One region of the Vibrio sp. R11-SG3-ISO9 genome, then DNA from elsewhere that is predicted to be linked to it. Evidence: predicted binding sites of a transcription regulator. Region 1 holds the regulator's gene; each other region holds the start of a gene.
The links. The regulator PurR, encoded in region 1, represses purine synthesis genes. The targets are predictions, from matches to a motif close to TNANGNAAACGTTTNCNTNA.
Positions count from the first base shown of each region.

Region 2: the regulator PurR is predicted to act here: its motif matches at 1,921-1,940, upstream of AC6R05_RS02780 (NCS2 family permease).
Region 3: the regulator PurR is predicted to act here: its motif matches at 4,991-5,010, upstream of AC6R05_RS03290 (uracil-xanthine permease family protein).

Region 1 is NZ_JCBDGU010000038.1:34,530-45,104, reverse strand. It holds gene mukB (chromosome partition protein MukB) at 1-880, opposite strand, end outside; gene mukE (chromosome partition protein MukE) at 877-1,641, opposite strand; gene mukF (chromosome partition protein MukF) at 1,622-2,959, opposite strand; gene cmoM (tRNA uridine 5-oxyacetic acid(34) methyltransferase CmoM) at 3,096-3,878, opposite strand; gene elyC (envelope biogenesis factor ElyC) at 3,994-4,872, shown strand; gene torR (two-component system response regulator TorR) at 5,003-5,716, opposite strand; gene torD (molecular chaperone TorD) at 5,973-6,620, shown strand; gene purR (HTH-type transcriptional repressor PurR) at 6,942-7,946, shown strand; cyclic di-GMP riboswitch class I at 8,118-8,202, shown strand; gene AC6R05_RS11820 (TfoX/Sxy family DNA transformation protein) at 8,331-8,921, shown strand; gene AC6R05_RS11815 (TVP38/TMEM64 family protein) at 9,046-9,726, shown strand; gene AC6R05_RS11810 (putative signal transducing protein) at 9,740-10,060, shown strand; gene AC6R05_RS11805 (alpha/beta fold hydrolase) at 10,161-10,575, opposite strand, start outside.
Region 2 is NZ_JCBDGU010000009.1:55,444-66,018, forward strand. It holds gene AC6R05_RS02770 (aminoacyl-histidine dipeptidase) at 1-827, opposite strand, end outside; gene vcdP (small protein VcdP) at 1,281-1,373, shown strand; gene AC6R05_RS02780 (NCS2 family permease) at 1,961-3,250, shown strand; gene gpt (xanthine phosphoribosyltransferase) at 3,315-3,779, shown strand; gene frsA (esterase FrsA) at 3,868-5,121, shown strand; gene crl (sigma factor-binding protein Crl) at 5,266-5,655, shown strand; gene proB (glutamate 5-kinase) at 5,778-6,917, shown strand; gene AC6R05_RS02805 (glutamate-5-semialdehyde dehydrogenase) at 7,052-8,302, shown strand; gene nrdR (transcriptional regulator NrdR) at 8,428-8,877, shown strand; gene ribD (bifunctional diaminohydroxyphosphoribosylaminopyrimidine deaminase/5-amino-6-(5-phosphoribosylamino)uracil reductase RibD) at 8,887-10,002, shown strand; gene AC6R05_RS02820 (riboflavin synthase) at 10,071-10,575, shown strand, end outside.
Region 3 is NZ_JCBDGU010000009.1:157,260-167,834, forward strand. It holds gene AC6R05_RS03270 (class II glutamine amidotransferase) at 1-680, shown strand, start outside; gene purN (phosphoribosylglycinamide formyltransferase) at 932-1,588, opposite strand; gene purM (phosphoribosylformylglycinamidine cyclo-ligase) at 1,718-2,758, opposite strand; gene upp (uracil phosphoribosyltransferase) at 2,926-3,552, shown strand; gene AC6R05_RS03290 (uracil-xanthine permease family protein) at 3,650-4,888, opposite strand; gene AC6R05_RS03295 (DUF2066 domain-containing protein) at 5,157-6,422, shown strand; gene AC6R05_RS03300 (DUF2069 domain-containing protein) at 6,515-6,952, opposite strand; gene wrbA (NAD(P)H:quinone oxidoreductase) at 6,952-7,542, opposite strand; gene arsC (arsenate reductase (glutaredoxin)) at 7,549-7,899, opposite strand; gene bepA (beta-barrel assembly-enhancing protease) at 7,988-9,442, opposite strand; gene AC6R05_RS03320 (sulfurtransferase TusA family protein) at 9,622-9,861, shown strand; gene AC6R05_RS03325 (AI-2E family transporter) at 9,854-10,575, shown strand, end outside.

The DNA.
Region 1 (10,575 bases):
CACCACGTAGCTTCATCGTCTGATCAAGCTTATTGCGACGATCGTTCGCATGGCGCATGTAGTCTGCTGCCACGTAATTAGTTGACTCTGTGATCAAGTGTTTGAACAAATCACGATCCGACTGTGTTGTCTTGATCGCTTCTAGTGTCATTCGGTTTTCGCGTAGAGCCGATTCCATATCTTGGAAGGCTTTCTTTACGCCACCGTTTTGTGGCAATAGGTAATCACGTAATGAACGCGTAATTGCACTTGAGATACCACCGTACAGAGATGCTTCAATCAGACGGTAGAACTTAGAACGGTCGCCACTGTTACGCAGCTTCTTAGGCACAACACCAAACTCGAACATTTGAGCATGGTAATCAACGATAGAAGAGAACGCTTTAAAGTGAGCACCTTCGTACTGAGTAACCGCTGCTTTTACATCATTAAGCTGACATACGCGCGCATGGCTGTCCGATACGTTTTCAATCAGTACATCCGTTGGCTTCACATGGCTTGGAAGGCCTTGAATTAAGAACGGCTTGATGTCTACTTTTTTGTCACGACCAGCTACTTGTTGAAGCTTAACTGCAAACAATAGGCGCTGATTTCGCGAGTTAACCACATCAAGAGCGGCATAACACGCACCCGGTTGTAGCTTACCGTATAAGCCTTTATCACGAGATGACTGTGAGCTACCCGCTTCCGTTGTGTTTCGGAAATGAAGCAGGGTTTGGTCAGGGATCAATGCCGTAATAAACGCGGCCATCGTAGTCGATTTACCCGCACCGTTACCGCCAGAAAGGGTTGTCACCAAACCATCGATGTCAAAAGTACGTGCGAAGAAGCCGTTCCAGTTAACCATGGTTAGCGATTGATACTTACCTCTTTCAATCATGCTTCACCTTCTTCTTTTTTCTGTTCGTTGCTCATGATTTCGTCACCGAAAATGTCTTGTTGAGCATCTTGTTCTGCCTCTTCTTGCTCTTCGTTAAGCAAGCTACCTTGGTTTGGTTCTTGAGTATGAACCACGGCTTCACCGTCACGGATTAGGCGCAGTTGTGCTTCGCGCATATCGTCACCCACGCGTACGTCTGCGCCAAAGCGGAATACCGCTTCACTAATACGGAATTTGCCCGTTTCACCGATTGAGATAAGCATGCCGATACGGCGTAGACGACGCAGAGAGGTTCTCACTTTTTCGAACAGTTTCTCTTTGTCTAAATCAGAACCAGAAGCACGGTTGGTTGCCAACTTCATCAGTTTTTTTTCATCAGCAAGAGCCATCAACTCTTCGAACAGCTCTTGGTTGGTGAAGATACCTTCATGAGCCAAGCGCTCAGGGCTTAGGTAAAGGAAACACAACACCTTACCCACCAGCATATCGAGCTCTGATAGTACGCTTCGGCCAATCAAAGAGGTTGAACGAGGACGTAGGTAGAAGAAGCCCTCTGGCGCTTTTACCAACTCGGTATTGTAGCGTTGGTAAAACTGTTGAAGCTCCAGTTCGAAATCTGACAACAGTGCGTGATTATCTAGGTCTTCTGTTGAAATATGCTTACCTGAACGCAGCATGCTATCAAGCGCTGGGAACAGTGGGTTCGCAATCGCTTTTACCAGTTTCTCTGGCATGTAATCATCAGTACTTGTTAATGACATTTGCTTGTACCTTTGCACCGAAATCGTTGATTGCCTGCCAATCAGGTTGGATCGCCTGATAGTCAGACTCTGAGTAACCTAAGCGCACCGCTTGGTCGACAACAATTCTGGCTAAATCAAAATGGTGTGTGCGAGGGTGTTCTGCAAGGTAGTCTCGCAGTACTAGGCCAAGGTCGATTGGCGTCCCTTGCTGTTTGTGAACCTTCAACATCTCAGCAATTCTATCTGAGAGGTAATCGTTCACTTGCTCAAATTCTTCGTACTCTACATCGAGTGGCGCTTGACCCATTACCTCGTCGTCACGAAGCACTAGCGCCTCATCACGTAGGTCTGTGAGCTTCTCGGCATCGGCATACGCCAATAGCCATGGCGCATCAAAGTAATCGGTTACCGATTGGCGCAGTCGTTGGCTGAACGCTCGGTTCTTATCCATATCGATGGCAGTACGAATAAACTTATGTACGTGGCGGTCGTAACCAATCCATAGATCGATGGCTTGCTGGCCCCAGCTTGTGATTCGGTCTAGCTTCATCTGCAGACCGAATAGGGTTTCACCAACGAACTCTAGCTCGTCATCACCATAAACAATCTCTTGGATATCAAGAATCTGTGTCTGTAGCTCATCACCAGCCGCTTGTAAGGTGTCTTGAAGCTCTTTTAACGTTGCAGAGGTTTCAGATAACAGAGCTTCACAGTTATTGATCGCTTCACGCCAATCTTTGTTAAGAAGGTCCGCAATCTGTTGTTTAACAGTCTGTTGCTGCTCATCCATTACGCGTTGGTTAAGATCGATTTGGTCAAAGATCTCACCAACTGAGTATTTTAGGACGCCATAAACGTTTTTACGCCAGTGACCCGGCGTTCCGCCTTTTTGTGCGGCTTCAATGGCCTTCGCCATCTCGTCAGCAACCATCGATAGCTGAATCGATAGTTTCAACTTCGAGAATTGGCGGTGGCGTAGGTAGTAATCTGAAATACCAATTGCGAGCGGCGATAGACGATAAATGCTCGCACCATCGGTAATCTCACTGGTAAAACGGCTAATCAATTTCTGCTTTACCAGTTCATTGATTGCGTTGTTTGCGCGAAACGCTGAGGCTTCGCCGGTATCTTCGAACAGACGAGTGACAATGGTAAACGCGTCGTGCAGTTCACCCTCACCTAACTCTTCATCGAACCTTTCGTTGCTTAGTACTGCGATAGCAATTAGAAATGCCAATCGCTCAGGCGGCAAATTTAATGAAAAATCATGCTGCTTGACCCAGCCCACCAACTCATCAATTGGCTGCTCTTCGGCAGTTTGAGTCATTTCACTCATTGTGGTTCCTGTAACTGTTCTTTGTAACACCGAGCAGATGTCGGTGCTACGCCTTTTCTTTATAACGCGGGCTATCAGATTGTCGACTGTAGCCTAGGAATGCGATGGCAACTCTTGTACCACATTCTCCGCTTTTTTATTCTGGTTTTTGCGCCCAAACGTGAATATAACGACCTAAAGAGAGGTAAGGCTCTTGGCGACATAGCTGCTTCTCAAGCTCAAGCACGTCTTCGAATTGATAGTCGCCCATGTACTCCATGTTACCTATGTAATCGCTAAACGAGCGAATGCCCGACTTTCCTTTAATCTCAAGACCCGCCTCTTCTATCCATTGATAGACTTCTTCAGGCTTCAAACCTTTTTGGGGTTGCAGCTTAAACCGTTTTCGATGTGGCATCCCATTTAATACATGAGGAATATTGCCACAAATCACATTTTTAAGGACTAATCCGTGATGGTTGTAAAACATAATTGATGCCACGCCACCCGGTTTAACTTGCTTAAGCAGGATATCCAAAGCCTCTTTTGGATCGGCTAACCACTCCATCACAGCATGAAACATCACCATGTCCACGGGCTCATCCATATGCTGTACAATGTTTTGAACCGGAGAGTGAATAAATCGATACTGTTCAAGCAAGCCGGCTTTATCAATATCTTGCTGTGCTAGTTTCAACATTTCAGAAGAAAGATCACACAGCGACACTTTGTGCCCCAAGCCAGCTATCTTTTGCGACATCTGAGCTAAACCACCTCCTGCATCCAGAATATGCAAAGGTGATTCATCGGTTTTGAATGTGCTTAACGCTTGCTCTAAATCTTCCCATACGATGATCTGACGGATCTCTCCTTTGTCAGAGCCGTAAATATTTTTTGCAAATTTGTGGGCAATATCGTCGAAATTACGGTCTTCAGTCACAGCTACTTGGGTTATCATGTCCTATCGTGCCTGCTATTCTGTCACAGGAATTTCAGGAATAAAGAGGCGATGTCTCTTTTTAGTACTAAGTGATGTTTTTTCGGACTATTCGGATATGTTTGAGCTGAAAAAAGTAGTGTCTTCACTGTTGATGCCACTGCCAGCAATGTTAATTCTCGCTTTTCTGGGCTTAGCCCTTGTTATGTTCACTACAAAACGTAAAACAGGGTGCCTTATCACGCTGTCTGCATTATGTGGCATTTTCCTTATCGCGTTCCAACCTGTTTCTAGCCAACTTCTTATGCCAATGGAACGCCAATACACCGCATTCTTACCGACTAATGAACCTGTCGATTACGTGATGGTGTTGGGTAGCGGCCATGTGGTGGATGACCAAATCCCACCAACGTCTGAACTTAGCCGAACGGGCCTAATGAGACTGAGTGAAGGTATTCGCATTCAACGAATCTACCCGGGTGCTAAGTTGATTCTATCTGGCTATGGTGGTGGTACTGAAGTTAGTAACGCACGTATGATGGCCAAGGTTGCCCTAGCATTAGGCGTAGCCAAGCCTGATATTATCTTGCTTGAGACAGCCAAAGATACATGGGAAGAAGCACGTCAGGCTGCAGCGTTTGTAAAAAACAAGCGAATGGTACTAGTGACTTCCGCTAGCCATATGCAGCGAGCTCTTAACGAGTTCCATGACGCTGGTATCAAGCCAATTCCTGCGCCAACCAATTTCTTAGCTCAAGAAGGCATAGAGCAGCCTTGGAACAAGTACATGCCAAAAGCAATTTACTTGGAGCAAACCGAGCGCTACTGGCACGAAACGATGGGCTTAGTTTGGCAATCACTGCGCGACTGGCTAGATAACCAAAGTTCTGAAATGGGCGAGCCAGTCGTAATCTCCGAGCCATCGATGCTTGATGAAGAAGAGAATGCTACAACCTCTGGTGCAATACCAACGAGCGGCGCACAGCCAGCACACTAATGCTGTATAACATGAATGACCATTACTAATGGCCTATGTTGTTTTCAAGCTGATTCCATAAACAAAAAGCCGAGATACTGAATATCTCGGCTTTTTCAATTTCGCTTGTTGAGCATTTTAATTCTAAGCGTTAATCGCCAGCAAACATGTAGCCTTCACCATGAACCGTCACAAAGATTTGAGGGTTCTTCGGATCAAACTCCATCTTGGCACGCATACGACGAATCAACACGTCAATGGTACGGTCGTTTGGCGCATCAACGCGGTGGCTAATCATATTTAAGATTCGCTCACGGCTTAATACTTGATTCGGGTATGAAGACAGCGCAACCAATAGCTCATATTCTGCTTTGGTTAATTTCACCGGCTCACCGTTTTTGCTCAGAGCGCGGCGAGGAATATCAAATGTCCACTCACCAAAGCGAACGATAGATTCGTCATCCGCCTGCTCAGCGGCACCTGCTGGTGACTTGCGAGCTGCAGAAATTCGCCAAAGTAGGTTTTTCACTCGAACCAGTAACTCGCGAAGTTCGAATGGTTTAGTAACATAATCATCTGCGCCCATCTCTAGGCCTACAATTTTGTCGATGCTATCCGTGCGTCCAGTAACTAAAATAATCCCAATGTCTGATTGACTGCGTAATTCGCGAGTTAGCATCAATCCATCTTCGCCTGGTAAGTTGATGTCCAGCATAATGAGGTCAACGTTATTCTCTTCTAAAACGTTTCTCATTTGAGCGCCGCTTTCTGCTTCGCTTACTGTGTAACCCTCATTCTGGAAATATCCAACCAGCTTACTACGGGTTACCACATCATCTTCAACGACTAATACGTGATAGCTCATCTACACCACTTTTCTTATTTAATAGTTTCAGTGACCATTCTATTCATAACTAGTAACAATTCTAGTAGTACGCAAGATAAAAGCCAGAAACCTGAATTTTTTTTGATACAAGACAATCTTAAACCTTGCTATTTAACCTCCATCGCAATTCAATATAGGCATTACTACTAACGAGTGACTTTGCAATTAGCAAATACAACCGTTAGCAAGCCTTCGTACCGCAGATATTACGAAAGACGATATTAGGATTATTGAGATGAAAGAAACGAAAGCGTTCAATGAACAACGAGCTGAAATCTACTGGTGGCTATCGAGCCTGTTCGCAAAAGAGCTGACTCAAGAAGAACTGGATAACTACCACTCGGTTGAGATTCGTTCGTTTTTAACTGGTCTTGGCGACAATGAGACGCTTAAGCCAGCAATCAATAACCTAGTAGATGCACTTAACCGATTGCAGAATCGTGAAGACGCTCAACTGGAGCTTTCGTCAGATTTTTGCGAGTTGTTCCTTAAGTCAGACAAATACGGTGCTCTACCGTACGCTTCTATTTACTTAGACAAGAGCGGCCTGCTGAACGCCAAGCCAGCTCAAGACATGGAAGCCATCATGGCGTCTTACGGAATCGCCGTAAACCAAGACCTAAAAGAGCCTGCTGATCACCTAGCCATCGAGTTGGACTTCCTAGGCAACATTATCATTCGTTCAAACGACCTCGAGAGCGAGCAAGAATTAGAAGCAGCTTTCACTACACAGCATGAATTTGTTGAACAACAACTTCTCAGCTGGGTTCCACAATTTGCAACGAAATGCCGTGAATTTGATGAGTTTGGTTTTTACGCTTGTGTTGCAGAATTGCTAGCCGCTTTCTGTAAACTTGATGCGCAATATTTGGCTGGTGAATAAATTCACTAATGACTAAAGGCACAATTTAGGTAGAATGTGACAATTCACCCAGATTTCTGGGTGAATTTTATTGCGAGTATTTTCTAGTCAGTCTAAAATTGTGACCGCAAACGATAAAATATGAAACATTCTCGAAATGCTATGCTTTAAATTAGCTAAGAGCATTTCGGTGTTAAGACAAGCCGCTCTCATTAGCGGTTTTTTGTTTTTTAGCACTTTAGTACCGAGAGAGCCCTACACATTCTAAGCTCTTGTTCTGGTAGCTTAAAACGGCTACTTGCTCCGTACTGCTGAGGAAGTAGCTATCAATAGGATAAAGCCATGGCAACTATAAAAGATGTCGCTCGCTTAGCCGGCGTATCAACAACCACCGTTTCTCACGTGATCAACAAGACACGTTTCGTAGCAGAAGCGACTCAAGAAAAAGTAAACAAAGCCGTAGACGAATTAAATTATGCACCAAGTGCCGTTGCCCGTAGTTTGAAATGTAACTCTACGCGCACAATCGGTATGTTAGTAACTCAATCAACTAACCTATTCTTCTCTGAAGTGATCGATGGTGTGGAAAGTTACTGTTACCGTCAAGGCTATACGCTGATTCTATGTAACACAGGTGGTATCTACGAAAAGCAACGTGACTACATCCGAATGCTTGCTGAAAAGCGTGTAGATGGCATCTTAGTAATGTGTTCTGACCTAACGGAAGAACTTCGTGAAATGCTTGACCGTCATGCAGACATTCCAAAAGTTGTTATGGATTGGGGTCCTGAAAGTTCACAAGCAGATAAGATCATCGACAACTCTGAAGAAGGTGGCTACCTAGCGACTAAATACCTAGTTGAACGCGGGCATGAACGTATTGCATGTCTAAGTGGTCACTTAGATAAAGCGGCATGTGTCGAACGTATCGCTGGTTACCGTCGTGCACTTGCAGAGGCAGACATTCAAGCTGATGACAACCTAATCCTTGAAGGTAACTTCGAGTGTGATACGGCTGTTATCGCTGCAGATAAAATCGCTGCAATGGAAAATCGCCCTACCGCGGTATTCTGTTTTAACGATACGATGGCGCTTGGTCTTATGAGCCGCCTACAACAGCAAGGTATTAAGATCCCTGAAGATATTTCAGTGATTGGTTACGACAATATTGAGTTGGCAGAGTACTTCTCACCGCCGTTGACGACTGTTCACCAACCAAAACGTCGTGTCGGTAAGAACGCGTTCGAAATCCTGCTAGAACGTATCAAAGACAAAGACCACGAAAAACGTGTGTTCGAGATGCATCCAGAGATCATTGAGCGTGCGACAGTAAAAACGTTAAAATAACGTAAACTTTAGAAAAATCTAATAAAACGCACCGTTTGGTGCGTTTTTTTTATTTGTCAAAAATAAAAACCCAGTTGCATATCAAGACAACAATTAACTGAATTAAGATCACATTTTAGAATAACAAGTGTGAACCTCATTCAACAAAAAACTTTATTCTTGATTATACAGTCACGCACAGGGCAAATCACTTGAAAGGGTGAGACGCAAAGCCTCCGGCCTAACCCATTATTGGTATGGTAGCGGGGTTACCGATGGCAAAATGCAGTATTTCCTACCTTTAGTAGTAATTTACGGCTTATTGACAATTTTATTGCGACATTTTGCTAATCTCTCGGACCTGCTTATTTGGTGGCGTAATTCAAATACACCGAGATAAACAATATGGATAAACCGATACTCAAGGACTCAATGAAGTTATTTGAGCCACTTGGAAAGATAAAGTCACGCTCAATGTTTGGCGGTTTCGGCCTTTTTGCCGATGACACCATGTTTGCATTGGTCGTAAACAATCAGTTGCACATTCGAGCTGATAAGAATACTACTTCACAATTTGAACAACAGGGCTTCGAACCTTACGTTTACAAAAAGCGTGGATTCCCAGTCGTTACTAAGTATTTTGCCCTCCCAGAAGACCTCTGGCAGACTCAAGAACGTATTATCGAGCTGGCAAAAGCTTCCCTTAACTGTGCTAAAGAAGAGAAACAAATCCAATCATCGGCGAAACCGACTCGATTGAAAGATTTGCCAAACCTTCGACTTGCCACAGAGCGAATGTTGAAAAAAGCAGGGATCGATACCGTTGAAAGCTTGTATGAGTCAGGTTCTGTTAATGCATACAAAGCCATTAAAGAGTCTCATTCATCAAGTGTGAGCTTAGAGCTACTTTGGGCGCTTGAAGGTGCAATCAACGGCACTCATTGGTCAGTGATACCTCAGCAGCGACGTGACGAACTCATCAGCTCTATTAATTAGGTCCAAATCACTTAATTGTAAAAAGCCACATTAATGTGGCTTTTTTTATTTTCTTTTGAAAGTTAATCTTTCCTTCTCCTGTCTAACTATACTAACTATAAGCAAAAGATTAAGGGACGCTCCCATGAGTAAGAAAATGATTTTAGGCATAATTTTAGTTGCCACGATAGTGTTACTAGCCGTTAACTTTGGTCAATACTTAACGCTTGAAAATGCCAAGGCTCAGCAGGCACTTCTTAACGACTACATAGAGAGTAACTTTGTTGTTGCAGCTGCAACCTACTTCATCCTCTATATCATGATTACCGCTTTCTCTATTCCAGGCGCTGCTGTAGTTACGCTGCTCGGGGCGGCGCTATTCGGCTTTTGGACTAGTTTATTACTCGTGTCGTTTGCAAGTACCATAGGTGCAACACTAGCGTTTTTGAGTAGCCGTTTTCTACTGCGTGACTGGGTGCAAGGTAAGTTTGGCGATAAGCTGTCGACCATTAACCAAGGCGTAGAAAAAGATGGTGCATTCTACCTATTCTCTTTACGTTTGATTCCGGTATTCCCATTTTTCTTAATTAACTTACTAATGGGCTTAACACCTATCTCTGTAGGACGCTACTATTTGACTAGCCAATTAGGAATGCTTCCTGGCACTGCAGTTTACTTAAACGCAGGTACTCAGTTGGCAGAGATCGATTCGCTATCAGGCATCGTATCCCCTTCTGTACTGCTTTCTTTCGCACTGCTTGGCGTTTTCCCAATTGCTGCAAAATGGATTATGGGTAAGTTTCGTTCGGCGCCAGTCGCGGAATAGATAAGGAAAATTGATGAAGATATTCAGTGCTGCAAACCCAACAGAGGCTCACATAATATGTGGGCTTCTAGAGAGTGAAAAAATTGCCTGTGAAGTGCGTGGTGAAGGATTGTTTGGTTTAAAGGGAGAAATCCCTTTCTCTGAAGAAACAGACCCATATGTGTGGCTCTACGAGCCTTCTGATGCAACAGCAGCACTAAACCTCATCAATGCTTATAAGAAGCAACAAGATTCCATCATCTATGAAGAGTGGCGCTGTAGTCAGTGTCACGAGGTCAATGAAGCCCAGTTTGGTTCTTGTTGGCAGTGTGGTTCACCTTGCCCTGAAACATAAGTTTTGTAAAAACGAGTCCCTAAAAAAACAGGAAGCGTAATAGCTTCCTGTTTTTTTGTATCTCGTTATGTCAAGTGAACAATGCTTCACCAAACTCACGTTATTTGATTTGCTTTTGAATAAACTCAATAGAGCGCTGGTTGAACTCTTCGGGTTGCTCCACGTTACAAACGTGACCACAGTTAGCAATTTCCACCAGCTCACTCGATTTATGTGCCGCCACCATCTCTTTAACGGGCTTGATGAACATGTAGTCACGCTCTCCCATCAGATACAAGGTTGGAATAGGTAGCTCTCGCTCTTTGAAGTAACGCATCAACGGGTTAACGTCAGCAGTAAGAATAAACCAGCGCTTGAACTCTTTTTGGCACAGCTTTTTCGCTTCGCGAATGAAAAGGTGTCTAGACTCTCGCTGACTCTTTTGTGGCATAACAATGTAAGCAAACAGGCTGTAAAGCCACATATAAGGAATAATATGTTTACTTAAGTTACCTAATTTAACCAAGACTTGAGAG
Region 2 (10,575 bases), on a different contig from region 1:
TTTGCCGCTGGTACAGCAACTGTTACGAAACCTTCACGAGGAATCGCGTTACGTAGGCTACCGCCTTTGAATTCTACGATGCGTAGGTCTAGCTCTTTTGCGTGACCCGCTAGGAAACGAGCAAGCAGTTTGTTTGCGTTTGCACGACCTGTGTGAATATCACAACCAGAGTGGCCGCCTTTAAGACCTTTAAGCGTTAGCTTACGAGTCACGAAATCTGCTGGGATTGCAGTACGAGCAACGTCAAATGTCATTGCGCCGTCGATGCCGCCAGCACAACCCATGTACACTTCGCCTTCTTGCTCTGAATCGGTGTTAAGAAGGATGTCACCCTCTAACCAACCCGCTTCAAGACCGAACGCACCAGTCATACCAGCTTCTTCATCTACCGTTAGTAGAACTTCGATTGGGCCGTGCTTGATTTCGTTTGATGCAAGAACCGCAAGACATGATGCCATGCCCATACCGTTGTCTGCGCCAAGTGTTGTGCCTTTCGCTGTTACCCACTCGCCGTCGATGTACGGTTGGATTGGGTCTTTAGTGAAGTCGTGAACCGTATCTTCGTTCTTTTGTGGAACCATATCGATGTGAGCTTGTAGTACCACACCTTTTTTGTTTTCCATACCCGGCGTTGCTGGCTTCTTGATGAATACGTTACCCGTTGGGTCACGGCGTACATCTAGGCCTTGTTCTGTTGCCCAAGCAATAATGTATTGAGCAAGCTCTTCTTCGTGCTTTGATGGGTGTGGGATTGAGCAAATCTTATCGAAAAACTGCCAAAGTGGGGCAGGGGATAATTTACTGATCTCAGAATGGAATTCAGACACGGATGACTCCTTTTTTATTTAATAACCATATCTTTAGGTAAAAGTGGCTTGGTATAAAGGACAATTATCTAAAATATGGGTCTGTTTTGATGCCGACAGCATACCATTTGAGTGAGGCAACGAGTAGGTGTTGTAACAGGCAATTGTTGCAAAGTTTGAAAATAGATTTGTTGCTTCGATCAAAAATAGGTGCCCAGTTGCTTAATAAGTTGCCGTGCAAACGTTTTTATTGGTCTGTTTTGTAATTTAATTACATGTTGAGTTTGTTATTTAGTCTTTTTAAGCTAAAAATGTGATTTGGTGCAAAAAATACTTGTAATCTTTTTTCGTTGGGGTATATTAATAACCAACTTCTGAGACGAAGAGTAAATGCTCAAAGGATGAGTCCGTTTATCGCCTCCAAGGAACTGAGAAATCAAAATTGTTTTTAATTGATTTATTAAGGTGATAGTTATGAAAGGTTTACCATCTGCAATGTTCTGGCTTAACAGCTCTGTTTACACTAGCAACTTTGCATACCCAACTAGCTTTGGTTACAACAAGTAATCTGAGCGTGTGACTTGAACAGTTTGTTCACCCCTATATATTGGAATTTTTTTACAACCCTCTTGGTTGACTGATTCTACCGCCACTCATATTTGAGTGGCGTTTTTTTTGCCTGCTGTTTTCCCACCATTTTTCTAATTCCACGATTTGTTATCCCAAGGCTTCATAGACACTCCAATGCATTATTGATATCAGGGCTTTTGGTACTACTCTATTCAGATGGGAATAGGAGCTGGTTAAATTTTGCACCACAACTGAGCAGAACTTCTATTATTACCAGATCTGTTGAAAAAAGCGGTGCTTTAATGACTTTTATCGTACGGTCTTTGCTGTCTTTTCTTGGTGAATTTTCAAGGTGGTAGAAAAAAACACCACTTGTTTTGCATTTTTTTGATGATTTTAAGTATCTGTTTTCAATGAGTTTAGTGAATAAGAATAGCCTACTTTAATCGCCCTGTTTCATACGTTTTCTCTATTAATATTGGTTAGAGTCTTAATTCTATCTGGAATTTGTTATTTGATGACTTTATAATCCTGAGCCAATCGATTACGCAACCGTTTACTTTCTACCCTTATAGGATTCGATAATGTTCGAAAAGCTATTCAAACTCAGTGAAAACGGCACCAATGTGCGCACTGAAATCATCGCCGGTCTAACGACCTTCCTAACTATGGCTTACATCATTTTTGTAAACCCAATGATCTTAGCTGATGCAGGTATGGATCACGGCGCTGTATTTGTAGCAACCTGTCTAGCTGCGGCTATTGGCTGTTTCATCATGGGCTTTGTAGCCAACTACCCGATCGCTCAAGCACCAGGTATGGGTCTGAACGCGTTCTTTACTTACGCAGTTGTAATGGGCATGGGTTATACGTGGCAAGTTGCTTTGGCTGCGGTATTCGTGTCGGGCGTTATCTTCATTTTCTTAAGCATTTTTAAAGTCCGCGAATGGATCATCAACTCGATTCCTATGTCACTGCGTGTGGGTATCTCTGCAGGTATCGGTCTTTTCCTTGCGTTTATCGCTCTAAGCAACGCGGGTATCGTTGTTTCTAACCCAGCAACTAAGGTATCTCTGGGTGATATCACAGCGATTGGCCCTATTCTGGGTGCACTTGGCTTCTTCTTAACAGTTGCATTGGTTCACCGTGGTGTGAAAGGTGCAGTAATGATCGCGATTCTTGCTATCACTGCGATTGCCATTGTTATTGGTGATGTGCAATACGGTGGTATCGTTTCTGCGCCACCAAGCCTAGCGCCAACATTCATGCAGCTCGATTTCTCTGCTGTATTTGAAATCGGTATGATCTCGGTTGTGTTTGCTTTCCTATTCGTCGACCTATTCGATACCGCAGGTACGCTAGTTGGCGTTGCGACAAAAGCAAACCTAATCAAAGAAGACGGCAAACTTCCTCGTCTTAACAAAGCACTGCTTGCTGACTCAACAGCAACGTCTATCGGTGCACTTCTAGGTACATCAAACACCACTTCTTACGTAGAGAGTGTTTCAGGTGTTGCAGAAGGTGGTCGTACAGGTCTAACGGCTGTTGTCGTGGGCGTACTTTTCCTTCTTGCTCTATTCTTCTCGCCGCTAGCGGGCATGATTCCAGCTTACGCAACGTCAGGTGCGCTATTCTATGTAGCAATTCTGATGATGTCTGGTCTGGTTGGCATTGATTGGCGTGATCTTACAGAAGCAGCACCAGTCGTGGTAACATGTCTGCTTATGCCGTTGACGTACTCTATTGCAGAGGGTATCTCTCTAGGTTTCATCGCTTACGCTGCAATTAAGCTGCTAAGTGGCAAAGGTCGCGACGTTTCTATTGCCGTTTGGGTAATGTCTGTGATCTTTATCCTTAAGTACATCTTCGCTTAATCGCTTGCAGAGGCCATGTCGATATGGCCTCTAACAACATGACAATTTATTAGGTTTAATTACTATGAGTAACAAATTCATCATCACATGGGACAACATGCAATCTTACTGCCGTGAACTGGCTGCTAAGCAAATGCCAGCAGAACAGTGGAAGGGTATCTGGGCAGTAAGTCGTGGTGGTTTAGTACCAGGCGCAATCTTGGCTCGTGAGCTAGGTATTCGCTACGTTGATACAATTTGTATTTCTAGCTACGACCACGATCACCAACGTGATATGACTGTCGTTAAAGCGCCAGAGGGTGACGGTGAAGGTTTCCTAATCGTTGAAGACCTAGTAGACAGCGGTGACACTGCACGTAAACTGCGTGAAATGTACCCTAAAGCGAAGCTAATCGCGGTATGTGCTAAGCCTTCAGGTGCTGCACTACTAGACGATTACATCGTTGATATCGCACAAGACACATGGATTGAACAGCCATGGGACCTAAGCCTAGGTTACATTGAGCCAGTAAATCGCAAGTCAAAATAAGCATAATCTGTGTTTTTTGAGAAATGACCCTTTATAGGGTCATTTTTTTTTATATCATTACAGTCATCATCCTCGACTGAGAATCCCCATGTCGTTATCTGAAGAAACCAGTAAAAACCTATCTGAAACTCTATTCGTCAAACACAAACAGGCGAAAGAGACCTCAATGCTGACGCAATATATGCCGAGCTCTGTTGATTTGCTTGAACAGAAGCATGAGCAGCAAGACAGCGCGTGGTACCGAAACCTGCGCCGTATGCAGTGGGTTTGGCAAGGGGTGAACCCGATCGAGCAAGAAGCCGTGTTGTCACGCATTGCATCATCGACCCATTCTCGTACGACGGATGATTGGTTAGATACCGTCATGGGCTACCGCAGTGGTAACTGGGCTTATGAGTGGACAAAGCTCGGTATGCAACACCAAAACCGCGCTAACGATAAGAGCGGCGAAGAGGTTGCAGAGGAACTGTTTTCTGCGTCACTTTGCTTCAGTATTGCTGGCTACCCTCATTTGAAAAACGACAACCTAGCGACTCAAGCTCAGGTGTTGGCTAATACAGCTTATGCAGAAGCGATTAAGCACACTAAGCTGGTGGTAAAGCAGCTCGAGATCCCGTACCAAAATCGCAAGATCAAAGCGCATCTGCATCTCTCCAATACGGATAAGCCTCAACCTGTGGTGATTGTTAGTGCTGGGCTAGATAGCTTACAAACGGATATGTGGCGTCTTTTCCGCGATTACCTTGCGCCCAAGAATATCGCGATGCTGACGGTAGATATGCCATCAATTGGTCACAGCTCTCACTGGCCACTAACGGAAGACTCTTCCTGTTTGCACCAAGCGGTCTTGAATGAGCTGCCGAATATCCCATGGGTTGACCACTACAAGGTCGGTCTGTTTGGTTTCCGTTTTGGCGGCAACGCTATGGTTCGTTTGTCTTTCCTAGAGCAACAGAAGATCAAAGCTTGTGTGGCACTCGGTGCACCGATTCACGATATCTTTGTACATGCGGATAAACTGAAACAGATGCCCAAGATGCACCTCGATGTGCTCGCTTCTCGTTTGGGTAAAGGTGCAGTTGATATCAATAGCTTATCAGGTCAACTGATGGCTTGGTCTCTGAAAGTTCAGGGGCTACTGGCTAACAGTAAAACGCGAGTTCCTATCCTAGCATTGGCTCTGGATGGTGACCCGGTATCACCACCGTCGGATAATCAACTGGTTGCTATTTACAGTGATTATGGCAAGGCGAAGAAAATTAAGTCCAAGTCAATTACACAAGGGTATGAGCAATCCCTCGAATTGGCGATAAAATGGCTTGAGGATGAATTATTTAGATGACATTTCTCCTAAATTAGTTAAGCATGAACAGTGTACAGATTAAGTACCTGATACTCAGAGATAATTTATAAAATCCACTTATGTGTTTTCTACGTATTACAGTCTGAGTAGCGTCATTCTTAACATTGAAAACGGAGATTCAATATGTCAGAAGTGACACAACAACCAACTCATTATCGTTTGCTAAATGTTTTAAAGGCCATTGGTCCATATTTGAGAGAGCCACAATCGGAAGAGGGACACTACATCTTCGATTGCCTTTCGGTGTGTGTAAACGATAAGAAGTCACCAGAAGAGCGAGAGTTCTGGGGGTGGTGGCTAGAATTGGCAAAATCTGAACAAGGCTTTACTGCCAAGTACAACATTGGCAAATATAACGTTGAGGGTGAATGGGAAGAGCTGGAACTTCCTAAGAAAGCCGTTTCTGAGGTGAATCGTACTCAGGAAGCGTTTCATCAAAAGCTATCCGAGGAACTGAAATCTAAGTTCGAACTGGAGGTTGAGCTAGACGCAGCTTCTGTCGAATTTGTCTAATTTTAAAGGTTACTCCTCTCTATAAGGTAAAAAGGTGCGATTTCGCACCTTTTCTACTTGTGAATTCCCGTTTTGATTGTTAAAACATCACCTCTTATTTGTTTTATTCATATAAAGACTTCATGACAACTAATCATCAAAGCGGGACAGCAACACAGCGCAAAACTGTGGTTGTTAAACTGGGTACCAGTGTCTTAACTGGTGGCACATTAGCGTTAGATCGAGCTCACATGGTAGAGCTTGTACGTCAGTGTGCAGAACTGAAAAAGCAAGGCCACTCTGTGGTTATGGTTTCGTCTGGCGCTATCGCAGCTGGACGTGAGCACCTTGGTTACCCCGCACTGCCCAACTCAATGGCGAGCAAACAGTTGCTTGCTGCAGTAGGACAGAGTCAACTGATTCAGGTTTGGGAGTCTTTGTTTGCTATCTACGGCATCAAGATTGGCCAAATGCTGTTAACGCGTGCTGACCTCGATGACCGAGAGCGCTTCCTAAATGCACGTGACACCATCAATGCATTGGTGGATAACGACATTATCCCAATCGTTAATGAGAACGATGCGGTAGCGACTAACGAGATTAAAGTAGGCGACAACGATAACTTGTCGGCTTTAGTCGGTATTTTGTGTGGTGCTGATAAGCTTCTACTCCTGACTGACCAAAAAGGTCTATTTACCGCTGATCCTCGCAAAGACCCAAATGCTGAGTTGATCAAAGAGGTTAAGACCATCGATGATACCTTGCGTAAGATCGCTGGCGGCAGTGGTACCACGTTGGGTACTGGTGGCATGGCAACTAAGCTGCAAGCGGCGGATATTGCGCGTCGTGCAGGTATTGAAGTTATCATCGCAGCAGGCAGCGCAGAGAATGTGGTATTTGACTCACTCAGCGCAGAGCCACAAGGCACACGTTTCTTGCCATTGGAAGAGGCGCTTGAAAACCGTAAGCGTTGGATCCTAGCGGGCCCTGCATCGGCTGGTGATATCGTGGTTGATGACGGGGCAGTGAATGCTGTGAACACCAAGGGCAGCAGCTTGTTGGCTAAAGGTGTGATTCAAGTTCGCGGTGAGTTCTCTCGTGGTGAAGTGACTCAAGTAACAGACAACAAAGGTAAAGTGATTGCGCGTGGTATCGCAAGCTACTCAAGCCAAGACTTGGCGAAGATTGCGGGCAAACACAGTAAAGATATTGGAGAAATTCTGGGTTATGACTACGGCTCAGAGGTTATTCACCGTGATGACATGGTAGTGATCCAAGAGTAACAGACGAGCTAAACTTAGTACGCTTACTCAGAAAATGAGAGACCAATGAATAGCTGCCGATAGAAGGTGGCTATTTCATTAACTAGCGTACCCAGAATTTCAGATAGACAGACAGAATTAAGGGAGAGTTAAACGTGGATTTAACTAACATGGGTATCGCAGCAAAAGAGGCTGCCTTTCACCTAGCAACAGCATCAACAGCGCAGAAGAACAAAGCGCTCTCTATCATTGCAGATGAACTAGAAGCAAATGCGGCGACCATTCTTGAAGCGAACGCAAAAGATATCGAATTAGGTCGTGAAGCTGGTTTAACAGAAGCGCTGCTTGACCGCCTACTTCTTAACGAAGAGCGTCTAACGGGTATTGCTAACGATGTGCGCAACGTTATCAGCCTGAATGACCCTGTAGGCAGCGAAATTGACAGCAAAGTGCTAGAAAACGGCATGTCGCTTTCTCGTCGTCGCGTACCGCTTGGTGTTGTTGGTGTTATTTATGAAGCACGCCCGAACGTAACCATCGACATTGCTGCACTGTGCCTGAAAACAGGTAACGCAAGCATCCTACGTGGTGGTAAAGAGACGTTTTTCTCAAACATGGAGCTGGTTAAGGTTATCCAATCTGCACTAGAAAAAGCAGAGCTACCAGCGGCATCGGTACAATACATTGAGAAGCCAGATCGCGAACTTGTGTCTCAGCTGCTTAAGCTAGACGAGTACGTTGATATGATCATCCCACGCGGTGGTGCAGGCCTACACAAAATGTGTAAAGAGAACAGCACTATCCCAGTAATCATCGGTGGCTTTGGTATTAGCCACATCTTCGTTGATGAGTCGGCTGACCTAGAAAAATCAGTGAATGTGGTTGAGAATTCAAAGGTTCAACGCCCATCAGCATGTAACTCACTAGATACTCTGCTTGTTCATGAAGCGGTTGCTGAGGAGTTCCTTGGTAAGCTTAAAACGCGCCTAGCGGGTAAAGTGACACTAGTGGCTGATGAAAGTGCTAAAGCGCTGCTTGCTGATTTCGCTGACGTGCGTGATGCGGGTGAAGATGATTTCGATACTGAGTGGCTAAGCTACACCTTAGGTGTCAAAGTGGTTGCTGACGTAGCACAGGCGATTGACCACATGCGCGTACATAACGCGAGCCACTCAGATGCAATCATGACAAACAGCCTAGAGAGCTCTGAACGTTTCATTAACTCAGTCGGTTCTGCGGCGGTTTATGTGAACGCATCAACTCGCTTTACTGATGGTGCGCAGTTTGGTCTTGGCGCAGAAGTGGCAGTATCAACACAGAAGCTTCATGCTCGCGGCCCTATGGGATTGGAAGAGCTAACCAGCTACAAGTGGGTTGGTAAAGCGAACTACCTAGTTCGTAGCTAGGATGAATGTGAAGCTCGGTTGGTCATAATCAACGAATAACCACATAAAAGGGCCTTAATTGGCCCTTTTTCTTTCCCTACGTTTGGCAATTCCGTTACACTGACAATCAATTATTTGGAGGTGATATGCATTGTCCTTTTTGTTCAGAGAACGACACTAAAGTAATCGACTCAAGGCTAGTCGCAGACGGGCATCAAGTTCGTCGTCGCCGTCAATGCCTGGCATGTAGTGAGCGTTTTACGACATTCGAATCGGCTGAGCTTGTTATGCCAAAAGTGATCAAGTCGAATGGAAACCGTGAACCCTTTAACGAAGACAAAATGGTCGGTGGGGTACAGCGTGCATTAGAGAAGCGCCCAGTGAGCGCAGACGCCATTGAACTTGCGATCAGTACTATCAAGTCTCAACTGCGAGCAACTGGTGAGCGTGAAGTACCAACAGAGATGATTGGTAACCTTGTCATGGACCAACTGAAAGAGCTCGACAAAGTGGCTTACATTCGCTTTGCCTCTGTTTACCGTAGCTTTGAAGACATCCGAGAGTTTGGCGAAGAGATTGCCAAGCTAGAGGACTAACTCCCACTCATGTCAAAATTTTCTCCGTTAGATTTTCAAATGATGTCGCGTGCCATGCAACTGGCTAAGCGCGGCATTTATACCACTGCACCAAACCCAAATGTCGGCTGCGTTATCGCGCACGGCGACAACATTGTTGGTGAAGGCTTCCATGCCAAAGCGGGCGAAGCCCACGCAGAAGTTCATGCCATGAGAATGGCCGGCGACAAAGCCAAAGGCGCGACTGCTTATGTCACGCTAGAACCTTGCTCTCATTACGGTCGTACACCGCCGTGTGCTGAAGGGTTAATTAAGGCTCAAGTTGCAAAAGTGATTTGTGCAATGGAAGACCCAAACCCGAAAGTTGCAGGCCGCGGCATCAAAATGCTGCGTGATGCGGGTATTGAGGTGCAAGTCGGGCTGCTAGAGCAAGATGCATTGGCGTTAAACCCAGCCTTTATCAAACGCATGCAAACAGGTAGGCCGTTTGTTCAATTGAAGATGGCAGCAAGCTTAGACGGTCAAACCGCTTTGAGTAATGGTCAGAGCCAATGGATTACTTCGCCGCATGCTCGTCGTGATGTGCAGCATTACCGAGCCAGAGCGGGAGCGGTATTATCGACCAGTCAAACCGTGATTGAAGATAATGCCTCACTTAATGTGCGTTGGGATGAATTACCGCAAGCGGTTCAAGCTCTCTATCCGCAATCTTCGCTGCGCCAACCTACGCGCGTGATTCTCGATCGACAGGCACAATTGCTTCAAGCGGCTAATCAAGATCTCAAGTTGTATCAATCTGAAGCGCCAGTGTTGCGTGTTGCTGAGTCTGAAGCTGACATTATGGTTGCTCTCGATAGTGAGGGGCAGCTTGATATTGCCCAGCTGATTCATGATCTTCCTAGTCATCACATCGACCATATTTGGGTGGAAGCGGGCGCAACATTGGCAAAAAGCTTTATTGAGAATCAACTGGTTGACGAGCTAATCTTATACTTAGCACCTAAACTAATGGGCAGCGATGGCCGCGGTTTGATGGGTGCGTTGGGCTTAAGCTCAATGGATGACGTGATCGATTTGTCGATCAAAGATGTACGTATGGTAGGGCCTGACATTCGCATTGTCGCTCAGCCAGTATGGAAATCTTAATCCGCGATAGTTATATCTATAGTAATTTAACTGCTTGATGCAAAAGCAGTAAGAACAAGAGTTTTAGAATGTTTACAGGAATTGTAGAAGCCGTAGGTACCCTAAGTGCTATCACACCTCGCGGTGAAGATATTACGGTAACCGTGAATGTCGGTAAGCTGGATATGTCTGATGTACAGCTCGGCGACAGCATCGCCACCAATGGTGTGTGTTTGACTGTGGTGGAATTCGATGACAACAGCTACAGCGCTGATTTATCACTGGAAACTCTGAAAAAGACCGGCTTTATCGACTATCAAGCGGGCGATAAAGTAAACCTTGAGAAAGCAATGCTGCCGACCACTCGTTTTGGCGGTCACATTGTTTCTGGACACGTTGATGGTGTGGGCGAGATCGTCGAGCGCAACCAAGTTGGTCGTGCGATTGAATTCTGGGTAGAGATGCCCGCTGAGATCTCAAAGTACGTCGCTCAAAAAGGCTCTATTACTGTCGACGGTATCAGCCTCACAGTGAACGATTTACGTAAGAACGCGTTTAAGCTGACGATTGTTCCTCACACCTCATCAGAGACGA
Region 3 (10,575 bases), on a different contig from region 1:
GCGAGTCAAAGATTGCAGAGCTGGTTCAAAACTATCCAATTAAAAGCTGTGCTGTTGTCAGTCATATCCGTCAAGCAAATCGTGGTGGTGTTAACCTAGAAAATACTCATCCTTTTACTCGCGAGTTATGGGGTAAGTACTGGACCTTTGCTCACAATGGTCAGTTAACCGACTATGATGACCTTGAAAGTGGCCGTTTTCGCCCGGTTGGCCAGACAGACAGTGAGCTATCGTTTTGCTGGCTACTTAAGCAGCTAGAAGACCGTTTTCCTGAGCCTCCTCAAGATATGATGGGGATGTTCCGTTTTGTTGCAGAGTGCTGTGACAAGCTGCGTGAAAAGGGCGTATTTAATATGCTGCTGAGTGATGGCGAGTATGTGATGACATACTGCACCAATCACCTTTATTGGATCACACGGCGCGCCCCGTTTGGTAAAGCGAGCCTGATTGATGAAGATGTAGAGATCAATTTTCAGGAAGAGACCACGCCGAATGATGTGGTGAGTGTCGTCGCTACACAGCCATTAACGGATAATGAAGAGTGGGCGCGAATGAAACCTGGCGAGTTTGCACTGTTCCATTTCGGTGAGTTGATTGAGTCGAACCATCAAGCTTTAGCTGATGTGGCTTACGCTCCTAAAAAGGTGGCGAGCCAAGCTCCAACCGAACCCTTAGAGTAATACCAATCGTAGTAAATAACTGCTCACCCTAGCTTGCTAAAATGCTCGATAACTGCGTTAGAATTTTTGATTGTAGAATAACTACTTATCGAAAAATGCTGCCTTGCTCTCAAGCCTTTTTTCTGCGCTATTTCTGATCACTTACTTACTGTGATTGGTATATGCGTTACACCAAGCTCCAAATAACAAAGGCCGCAATGCGGCCTTTTTAGTATTCGAATTAGCATGTTTTATTAGCTATAAACACGTTTCTAGTCTTGTGCGTAGCCATGTTTGCCAAGCGTGTTTCCATCGAGTTCAGCACAACCCTCTTTCATCACTAATCTATCATCACAGAACCACTGACACACCAATGGGTAGATTTGGTGCTCTTGTGTCAGTACTCTGCTTGCCAATTCGTCTGCATCATCCTCTGCAAAAACAGGCACCTTAGCTTGTAAGATCACAGGTCCACCGTCTAGCTCTTCCGTGACAAAGTGGACACTGGTTCCGTGCTCTTTATCTTTGGCATCAATGGCTCTTTGGTGTGTGTGTAGCCCTGGATACTTCGGCAGCAGTGAAGGGTGAATGTTGATCATTTTCCCTAAATAATGACGAACAAAATCAGCACTCAGAATACGCATATAGCCAGCGAGAACAATTAAGTCTGGTTGATAGGCATCGATCTGTTGCATTAGCTCGCGATCGAACGCTTCTCTTGATTCGAATGATTTTGGATCAAGAGAGTGTGCTGGGACTTCTGCAGTACGTGCACGCTCTAAGCCATATGCCTCTGCTTTATTTGAGAAAACAGCTTTGATAGAAGCATTAATGTGCTGGTTCTGACAAGCATCAAGGATTGCTTGGAGGTTGCTTCCGCTTCCGGAGATCAAAACGACGATGTTTTTCTGAGGGGCATTATTTTTCATAGAGGTATCAAACGCGATGAGTGAGAGTAAATAACAATTTACCTACATATTTTAAGGTTTTCTAGGGCGTAAATAGCAGAATGAGGACCTAAAGTCCTCATTCTTAATTGTGCGAGCTAGCAATCAAGCTTAGTTGATTTCAACTTGCTCTTCACCTTCAGCCGCTTGTGCGATTTCACCAATCACCCAAGCATTCTCGCCTTCAGCTTTTAGCAGCTCAACAGCCGCTTCAGCTTGCTCTTTTGGAAGAGCAACGACTAGGCCAACACCACAGTTGAAAGTGCGGTACATTTCAAATGTTTCCACGTTACCTTTCTCTTGTAGCCAGTTGAAGATAGCTGGCCATTCCCAGCTTTTGCCGTCGATGACTGCTTTTGTACCTTCTGGAAGTACGCGTGGGATGTTTTCCCAGAAACCACCACCTGTGATGTGCGAGATAGCATGAATATCATGCTCTGCAATCATCTTAAGTGCTGACTTGATGTAAATCTTAGTTGGTTCTAGTAGGTGTTCACCAATGGTGCGACCTTTTAGCTCTTCGTTCATATCTGCACCAGATACTTCTAGTACTTTACGAATCAGAGAGTAACCATTTGAATGTGGGCCGCTTGAGCCTACAGCGATAAGCGCATCGCCCGCCGCAACTTTAGTGCCGTCGATGATGTCTGCTTTTTCAACAACACCAACACAGAAACCAGCTACGTCGTAGTCTTCGCCTTCGTACATGCCAGGCATTTCAGCAGTTTCACCACCGATAAGCGCACAGCCTGATTGCACACAACCTTCAGCGATACCAGAAACTACGTCTGCTGCGGTATCAACGTCTAGTTTGCCTGTTGCGTAGTAGTCTAGGAAGAATAGAGGTTCTGCACCTTGAACGATTAGGTCGTTCACACACATTGCCACTAGGTCGATACCTATGGTGTCGTGTTTTTTCATATCCAAAGCAAGGCGAAGTTTAGTACCTACACCATCTGTACCCGAAACCAGTACAGGCTCTTTGTATTTAGTTGGTAGTTCACATAGGGCGCCAAAGCCACCAATGCCACCCATTACTTCTGGGCGACGAGTGCGTTTTACAGCACCTTTAATACGATCTACTAGTGCGTTACCTGCATCGATATCAACACCAGCGTCTTTGTAGCTTAGAGAAGAATTATTACCGCTCACGGGATAGTCCTCGGTCTTAAGTTGGATGTGAAAACGGCGCTATTCTAACAGGGCTTGCTAAATAAGAGCAAACGTTTGCGTAAATTTTTTGCCAAATAAACATACTGAAAATGTGATAAAAACGATGTATAATCTGTGGGTTTATTTAAATATTGCCGGAGTTGGAAATGAAAGTTGTTGAAGTAAAACACCCGCTAGTTAAGCACAAGATTGGCCTGATGCGTGAAGGCGAAATCAGCACGAAGCGTTTTCGTGAACTAGCAACAGAGGTGGGTAGCCTTCTAACATATGAAGCGACAGCAGATTTCGAAACTGAGCGTGTAGAGATCAACGGCTGGAATGGTCCAGTAGAAGTTGACCAAATTAAAGGTAAGAAAGTAACAGTTGTGCCAATCCTACGTGCTGGTCTTGGCATGATGGATGGTGTACTCGAGCATATCCCAAGCGCACGTATCAGTGTAGTTGGTATCTACCGTGATGAAGAAACACTTGAGCCTGTGCCATACTTCAACAAGCTAGCGTCTAACATCGAGGAGCGTATTGCTCTTGTTGTTGACCCAATGCTAGCAACGGGTGGCTCAATGATCGCAACTATCGACCTTATGAAAGAGAAGGGTTGTAAGCACTTTAAGATTCTTGTTCTTGTTGCTGCGCCAGAAGGTATTGCAGCACTTGAGAAAGCACACCCAGATGTAGAGCTTTACACTGCGGCAATCGATGAGAAGCTAAACGACAAGGGCTACATTGTTCCTGGTCTAGGTGATGCTGGCGATAAGATCTTCGGTACTAAGTAATTCGGTTAGTTGTAGCGATATTTGCTACGACCAATAGTGAAAAAAGGGAGCGTATCATCCGATACGCTCCCTTTTTGTTTGTTCTCGATTTATTCGATTACTTGATTTGCGCTGTGTCTACAGAGTGGTTCTCACCTAGCTCTTCTGGCAATACAAGGTTTAGTAGGATTGCTACGATACCACACAAACTCACGCCCTGAAGGCTGAAATCGCCGATACCAAAAGCCATGCCGCCGATACCAAATACCAGTGTTACACCGACGATCACTAGGTTGCGTGATTTGTGTAGGTCAACTTGGTTTTTGATGAGCGTATTTAGGCCAACCGTTGCAATAGAACCAAACAGCAGAATCATAATACCGCCCATAACCGGAACCGGGATAGTTTGCAGCAAGGCACCTAGCTTACCAACCAGTGCAAGCACGATAGCGGTGACCGCAGCCCAAGTCATGATTACTGGGTTGAAGGCTTTTGTTAGCATCACTGCCCCCGTTACTTCACTGTAGGTTGTGTTCGGCGGAGCGCCCAGCATTGAAGCAGCAATCGTTGCCACGCCGTCACCGGTTATGGTGCGGTGTAGACCTGGTTTTTTAAGGTAGTCTTTACCCGTTACGTTCGAAATGGCCAGCATGTCGCCAACGTGCTCAACAGCAGGTGCGATAGCAACGAACACCATGAAGAAGATCGCATTGATGTTGAACTCTGGTGCCACAAAGTTAGGCATGGCCAACCAAGAGGCTTGAGCTACCGGAGTAAAGTCGACCGCGCCGTAGACTAGGCTTGTGATGTAACCCGCTACGATACCACCAAAGATTGGCAGCAGTTTTAAAAAGCCTTTAGCGAATACGCTAATAATGATGGTAACAATCAGTGAAATCGCTGAGATCCAAAGAGCCGCATCGGCATCCACCAGCTGTACTGCGCCGTCTCCAGTTTTACCCAGTGCCATGTTAACGGCTACCGGTGCTAAACCAAGACCGATAACCATGATCACTGGGCCAACTACCACTGGTGGTAATAGCTTATGGATAAAACCAACGCCGCGAACTTTAATTAGGCCACCCATCAGCACATAGACAACACCTGCCGCCATTAGGCCGCCCATTGTGGCACCTATGCCCCAAGTTTGTACGCCAAACATGATCGGTGCGATAAACGCGAAAGAAGAGGCTAAGAAAATTGGAACCGAACGGCGAGTAATGACTTGGAAGAGGAGGGTACCAATACCAGCACCGAACAGTGCAACATTGGGATCTAAACCGGTAAGTAGGGGGACTAATACCAGTGCACCAAAGGCGACAAAGAGCATTTGCGCACCTTGCAAAGCATTTTTCATGATAGGTCCTTGAGCTAATCGTGAAGTAAAAAATAAAATTCGCGGGATTTTATCACCTCGCAATCGATTGCTATATAGGTTGTGTCAAATTTATCGCTCATTTGCCGAAAATATGTGCATTATCACTTAAGTCTTCACTAATTTTCCTTAATTGCTATATATCACCCCGATAATTCTCGGTTATTCAATCGACTATCTGCCATCGTCCTTGCCCAGTTACCCATAGTTGCTTATCATCAGGGCACAAGATTTTAAGACTAGGGTCGATATGCGTTATTTAGCATTGTTGATGGGACTTTTGGCTGCGCCGAGTTATGCACTGACTCAGGTGGATATTTTCAGTGCCGAAGTGGCTATCAATTCAGAACAGAAAGAGCCAGAGAGAGCGGCTAGAAATGAAGGCATGCAACAGGTGCTGGTCCGTGCAACTGGCCAAACAGACGTTGCTGCTAATGAGACGGTAAAAAAGGCGATGCGCCAAAGTGCTCAATACCTGTCACAAATGAGTTTTGGTGAGGCAAGTGAGCAAACTACGTTGCGCATGCGCTTTAATGGCGCTCAGATTCGTAACCTACTGACTCAAGCTCAATTACCTTACTGGCCTGAAACGCGTTCCAATGTATTAGTGTGGCTAGTCGAAGAGCAAAACTACGACAAGAATATCGTTTGGGAACACTCGAATTCTAAGCTAGCGGCAGGCATTCAACAAAACGCGAAACTGCGTGGTTTACCAATTACGCTACCTGTGGGTGACTTCGATGACATTACAGGTATTGCAACGTCTGATCTGTGGGGCGGTTTTGTTTCACCTATCAGCCAAGCAAGTCAACGTTATCCTGTGGATGCGGTGCTGGTTGTGCGTGCGCAGCCGTCAGGTCTACGTTGGACGCTTTATGATCAACAGCCTAATCAGATAACCAGTTCACCGAAATCACCAGTAACGGGGTCTGTTTCAGGCAGTGGTGCGTCTGCTTCTCAGTCATTAGTTAACGAGATCAGTAACTACTACGCTAAGAAAAGTGCGGTCACAGTCGCGAGCGAGTCTTCGGAGTCAATTCTTGCACAATTCATTAGCTTGAATAATGCACAAGACTTCTTCCAGCTAGAGAATGCATTAAAAGCACTTAACTCTGTAGCAAGCTTAGATATCCTGAAGATTCAGAATCATGAAGTGACGTTTAGAATTCATCTGTTATCGACTCAAGATGAATTTGAGACAGAAGTGGAGCGCCTACGTTCAGTGGCGAAAGTTGAAGCATCTTATATAGAGCCAGAGCAGATGCCTGAATTTGAAGCGCAAGACAACACCTTGTCGGTGGGTGGCGTGGAACCACAATCGGAAGCTGAGAATGCGCCACAAGTGGTCACTCCAAGTAACTTATCTGCGGAAGTCAAAGCGTCGGACGCAGAGTCAGAGACGAATGCTACTGACGAAGACGAAGCAGTCGTAGAACTCGCAGGCAGTGAAGTTGTTGAGACTACCAGTGCTCCAAAACCGCTAAAGCCAAGCCTGGTTTATGAGTGGATTCGATAATCGAGCTTCAAAATGAAGAAAGCCCTGCAATGCAGGGCTTTTTTATGGCTGTTGTAATCGATAACGGCACTAACGAAGAGAGCACTTACCAATTACTGTTCAAACTTGGCTTTCTCTTTCTTTTCGACTTCAGATAGGCGTTTAAGCTTAATGCCCAGTTCTCTCGCTCGGAAACGAGCAAACAGAATGTTCCCAGCGAAACCTAAGGTCGTGAGCAGAAGCTCAACTGCCGCGAGCATGCGCTCACCACCATCGACATATAAAATCGTTAATGCATGTAGAAAATAGAGCATCAAGATGAAGTTAGCCCACGCATGGGTGTAAGGCTTAGCCGCCAAAATACCCGGTAGCGGCAATAGCAGTGGTACCGCCCATACAATCGCTAGCGTAACGTTGTCTAAATGAGGGTGCGGGGAAAGGGTCATCTGCCATGCAACTACCCAGCCCAAAAGCAATAAGTTACCCAATAAAGCAAAGTAACGAAATAGCTTAGTCTTGGGAGACATCGCTTTTTCAGACATATACATAATCAAGATATTCCTTTCTGGTTTATTGCCGTTCTCGCCAAACGCTTTCCAAGATTTTGTGCCAGTTCAATCTCTTCTTTGCTTAACGTGCTGTTTTCACCAGCGCTGCTTGCGCCGTAAGGTGTGCCACCCGTTTGAGTGGTGTGTAGAGCAGGTTCAGAGTAGGGAATTCCCATAACAAGCATGCCATGATGCAGTAACGGTAGCATCATCGTTTGTAGAGTGGTCTCTTGACCACCATGCAAAGAGGAAGAAGAGGTAAAGACGCAGGCTGGTTTATCGATGAGATCACCGTTAACCCATAGCGGGGTCGTGCTATCCCAGAAGTGCTTCATCGCCCCTGCCATATTACCAAACCACACAGGGCTGCCTAGCGCTAAGCCATCACATCCTTTTAGGTCCTCAAGGCTAGCGCACGGGTCGTGCACTGTAACGTCATTACGTGGAGAAGGATCGCCGGTGTGGATCTCTTGCACTGTTCGTAACACGGCTTCACAACCAGAGACTGATTCAACGCCACGCGCGATCTGTCGAGCCAATGCGAGTGTGTTGCCGTGACGACTGTAATATAAGACCAGTATTGAAACGCTCATAAAGCCTTATAGGATCTCTAGTACTTGCTCTGGTGGGCGACCGATTTTTGCGCGGTTATTGGCAACAACAACAGGGCGTTCAAATAGTTTTGGGTTATCCGCCATCGCTGCGAATAGTTGCTCATCGGTTACAGAACTATCGCCTAGGTTTGCTTCTTTGTAATCCGCTTCTTTTGTTCTCATCATCTCGCGAACGGTTTCAAAACCTAGTTGGGAAAACAGAACCTTTAGTTGCTCAACAGACAGAGGTGTCTCTAGGTATTTGATGATTTCTGGTTGAACACCATTTTCTTCAAGAATCGCTAGAGTTTGACGGCTCTTTGAGCAACGAGGGTTATGATAAATTACGACAGACATGGTTCTTCCTCGGAATTATTTTTAGTTTATTTCTGTGAGGGCGACACGTTGGTCACCCTCACAGGTTGAGTCTTGCTTAAGGTGATTACTATTGTAGTGCCAAGAAGCGTTCACGTTGAATCATTAATTGGTCAATACGTGCGTCGTAACGCGCTTGTTTAAGGCTGCCTAACTCGGCGATTTGACTGGCTTGAGTGTAGTACTGGATCGCTTTATTCCAGTTCGCTTGCAGAGCTAGAATTTCCGCTCGTGCAGCTAAGTCTTCATCACTGTTACCTAAGTCGATATTTGCTTTCGATAATAGGTGCCAACCGTTGGTGTCATTTGGGTTGTCGTGAGTATAACGCTGTAGCACTCGGACCGCTTCCTGCTGCTCCTGGTTCTCAAGTAACGCATTAGCGTAATTGATTGTCAGCACTGAGTTATTTGGTTGACGTACTAATGCCGCCTTCAGCTCTTTGATCGCCTTTTGCGGTTTTTTCTGTTCGATGTGCAGATCCGAGATCGCATCGAGATAGAAAAGGTTGGTCGGGTCATTGGTGATCAGCTTGTTTAGAATCGGTTCGGCTTTATCAAGCTTCTTCGTATCTAGGTATACCAGCGCCTGTCCGTACTCTAGAGATGGGATCATAGATTTCGGAGCTTTCTTCAACTTACGCTCAAACCAATCTAATGCCGCATCGCCATCAATACCTGCATAGCGAGCAACAATGCGCGCTCTGGCCAAATGGTAGTCAAGTGATGGTGCGAGTTTGAGAGGCGGGTAACTGCGAGCACGTGCGCGCGAGTCGGTAATACGGTCCTCTGGTAATGGGTGAGTCAGCAACATTGGTGGTGGTGTACTTGCATAACGGTACTCGTCAGCAAGACGGCCAAAGAAGCGTGGCATTGCATTCACATCAAATCCAGCTTTAGCCATGGTACTGATACCAAAGCGATCGGCTTCTTTCTCGTTGCTACGCGTGTAGTTGATCTGGCTCTGCATGTTTCCAGCTGTTGTGGCTGTCAGAGCCGCAATACCTGCTTCTGGTGCCGCGATTGCCAATAACACCGATGCAGCGAGTGCAGCAATGGTAGCCGGCGAGCGACGAGCTTGATCTTCCATACTTCGTGCTAAGTGGCGCTGAGTCACGTGTGCGATCTCGTGAGCCAGTACCGAAGCCAGCTCACTTTCAGATTGAGCGTGCAGGAAAAGACCAGAGTGCAATGCGACATAGCCACCAAAGAAGGCGAATGCGTTGATGTTTCTGTCGCGAATCATGAAAAAGTTGAACGGCGTTTTTACGTCGTTGGCATTGGCGACGAGTCGGTGACCTAAGCTATCAATGTATTGATTAAGCACGGGATCATTAATCACAGGCTGACTGCTACGAATGATGCGCATGTAAGCATCACCATAGATCAACTCTTGGTCTATGGTCAGGGTGCCGCCGGCCGCCGTTCCGATATCGGGAAGGTCCAAACTATTTGCTTGAGCCTGTAATGGGGTGCCGAGTGTTGTAGCGATGCATAAGCAAGCTATTGAGCGAGCGCGTTTAAACATATTAGTCAGTAATACTCCGTTTCTTCTGACAGTAAGACAAGGACAACACGAAATGGTTCTTTATCTGTTCTCACCTTTGTTTAAGTACGTGCGTTAAACTAAAGGTTGCGGAATGAAAGATGGCACGTTTTCAAAAACAGATTACAATACGACCCTTATAATAAGCATCGAGCTAGATAATGAAACCTAATATTCTAGATTTACGCCAAGAGCGCTGCCCAATGGCGTTATTATTAGCCAAGCGTCACAGTGTTAAGTTAGAAAATGGTCAGTCCTTGTTGATATATATTGCTGATCAGAGCTCAATGACCGATATTGTAAGCTTTTTATCCAAGCATGCCTTTAGTGTAGAACTTGAAGCTTGCTCTGGTCATCACCAAATCCAAGTTACAAAAAAGGAATTGCAATCAAATGCTTGAAATGATGAATCGTTGGTACAAACGACGTTTTTCTGATCCACATGCAGTCAGTTTGGTGGCCATCATTTTATTTGGTTTTATTACCATCTATTTTTTCGGTCATTTGATCGCACCACTGCTGGTAGCAATTGTGCTTGCCTATCTACTTGAGTGGCCAGTGACACAACTACAGCGCCTCGGTTTGCCAAGAACACCTTCAGTGATGTTGGTTATCTTGATGTTCTTCAGTGTGATGCTGATAGCCCTATTTGGTTTGGTTCCAACCATTTGGAATCAGGTTGGCAACTTGCTTAACGATATCCCAAATATGTACCTCGGGCTGCAAAAGTTCATCGCGACGATCCCTGAACGTTACCCAGAACTGGCTAATTTACAGATCGTAGAGTCAGTGATGTCGAACGCGAAAAACAAAGTGTTAGGCATGGGTGAGAGCGTTGTGAAAGGCTCGCTAGCTTCACTGGTGAGTATTGCAACGCTTGCGGTATACCTAATCTTGGTACCACTACTCATTTTCTTCTTGCTGAAAGACAAAGAAGAGATGATCAGAATGGCGAGCGGACTACTGCCTCAGAACCGTCGTTTGGCAACCAAAGTATGGGTTGAGATGAACCAACAAATCTCAAACTACATTCGCGGCAAGGTACTAGAGATCTTAATTGTCGGCGGTGTGAGCTACGTAACTTTCGCTATCCTAGATCTGCGTTATTCAGCGCT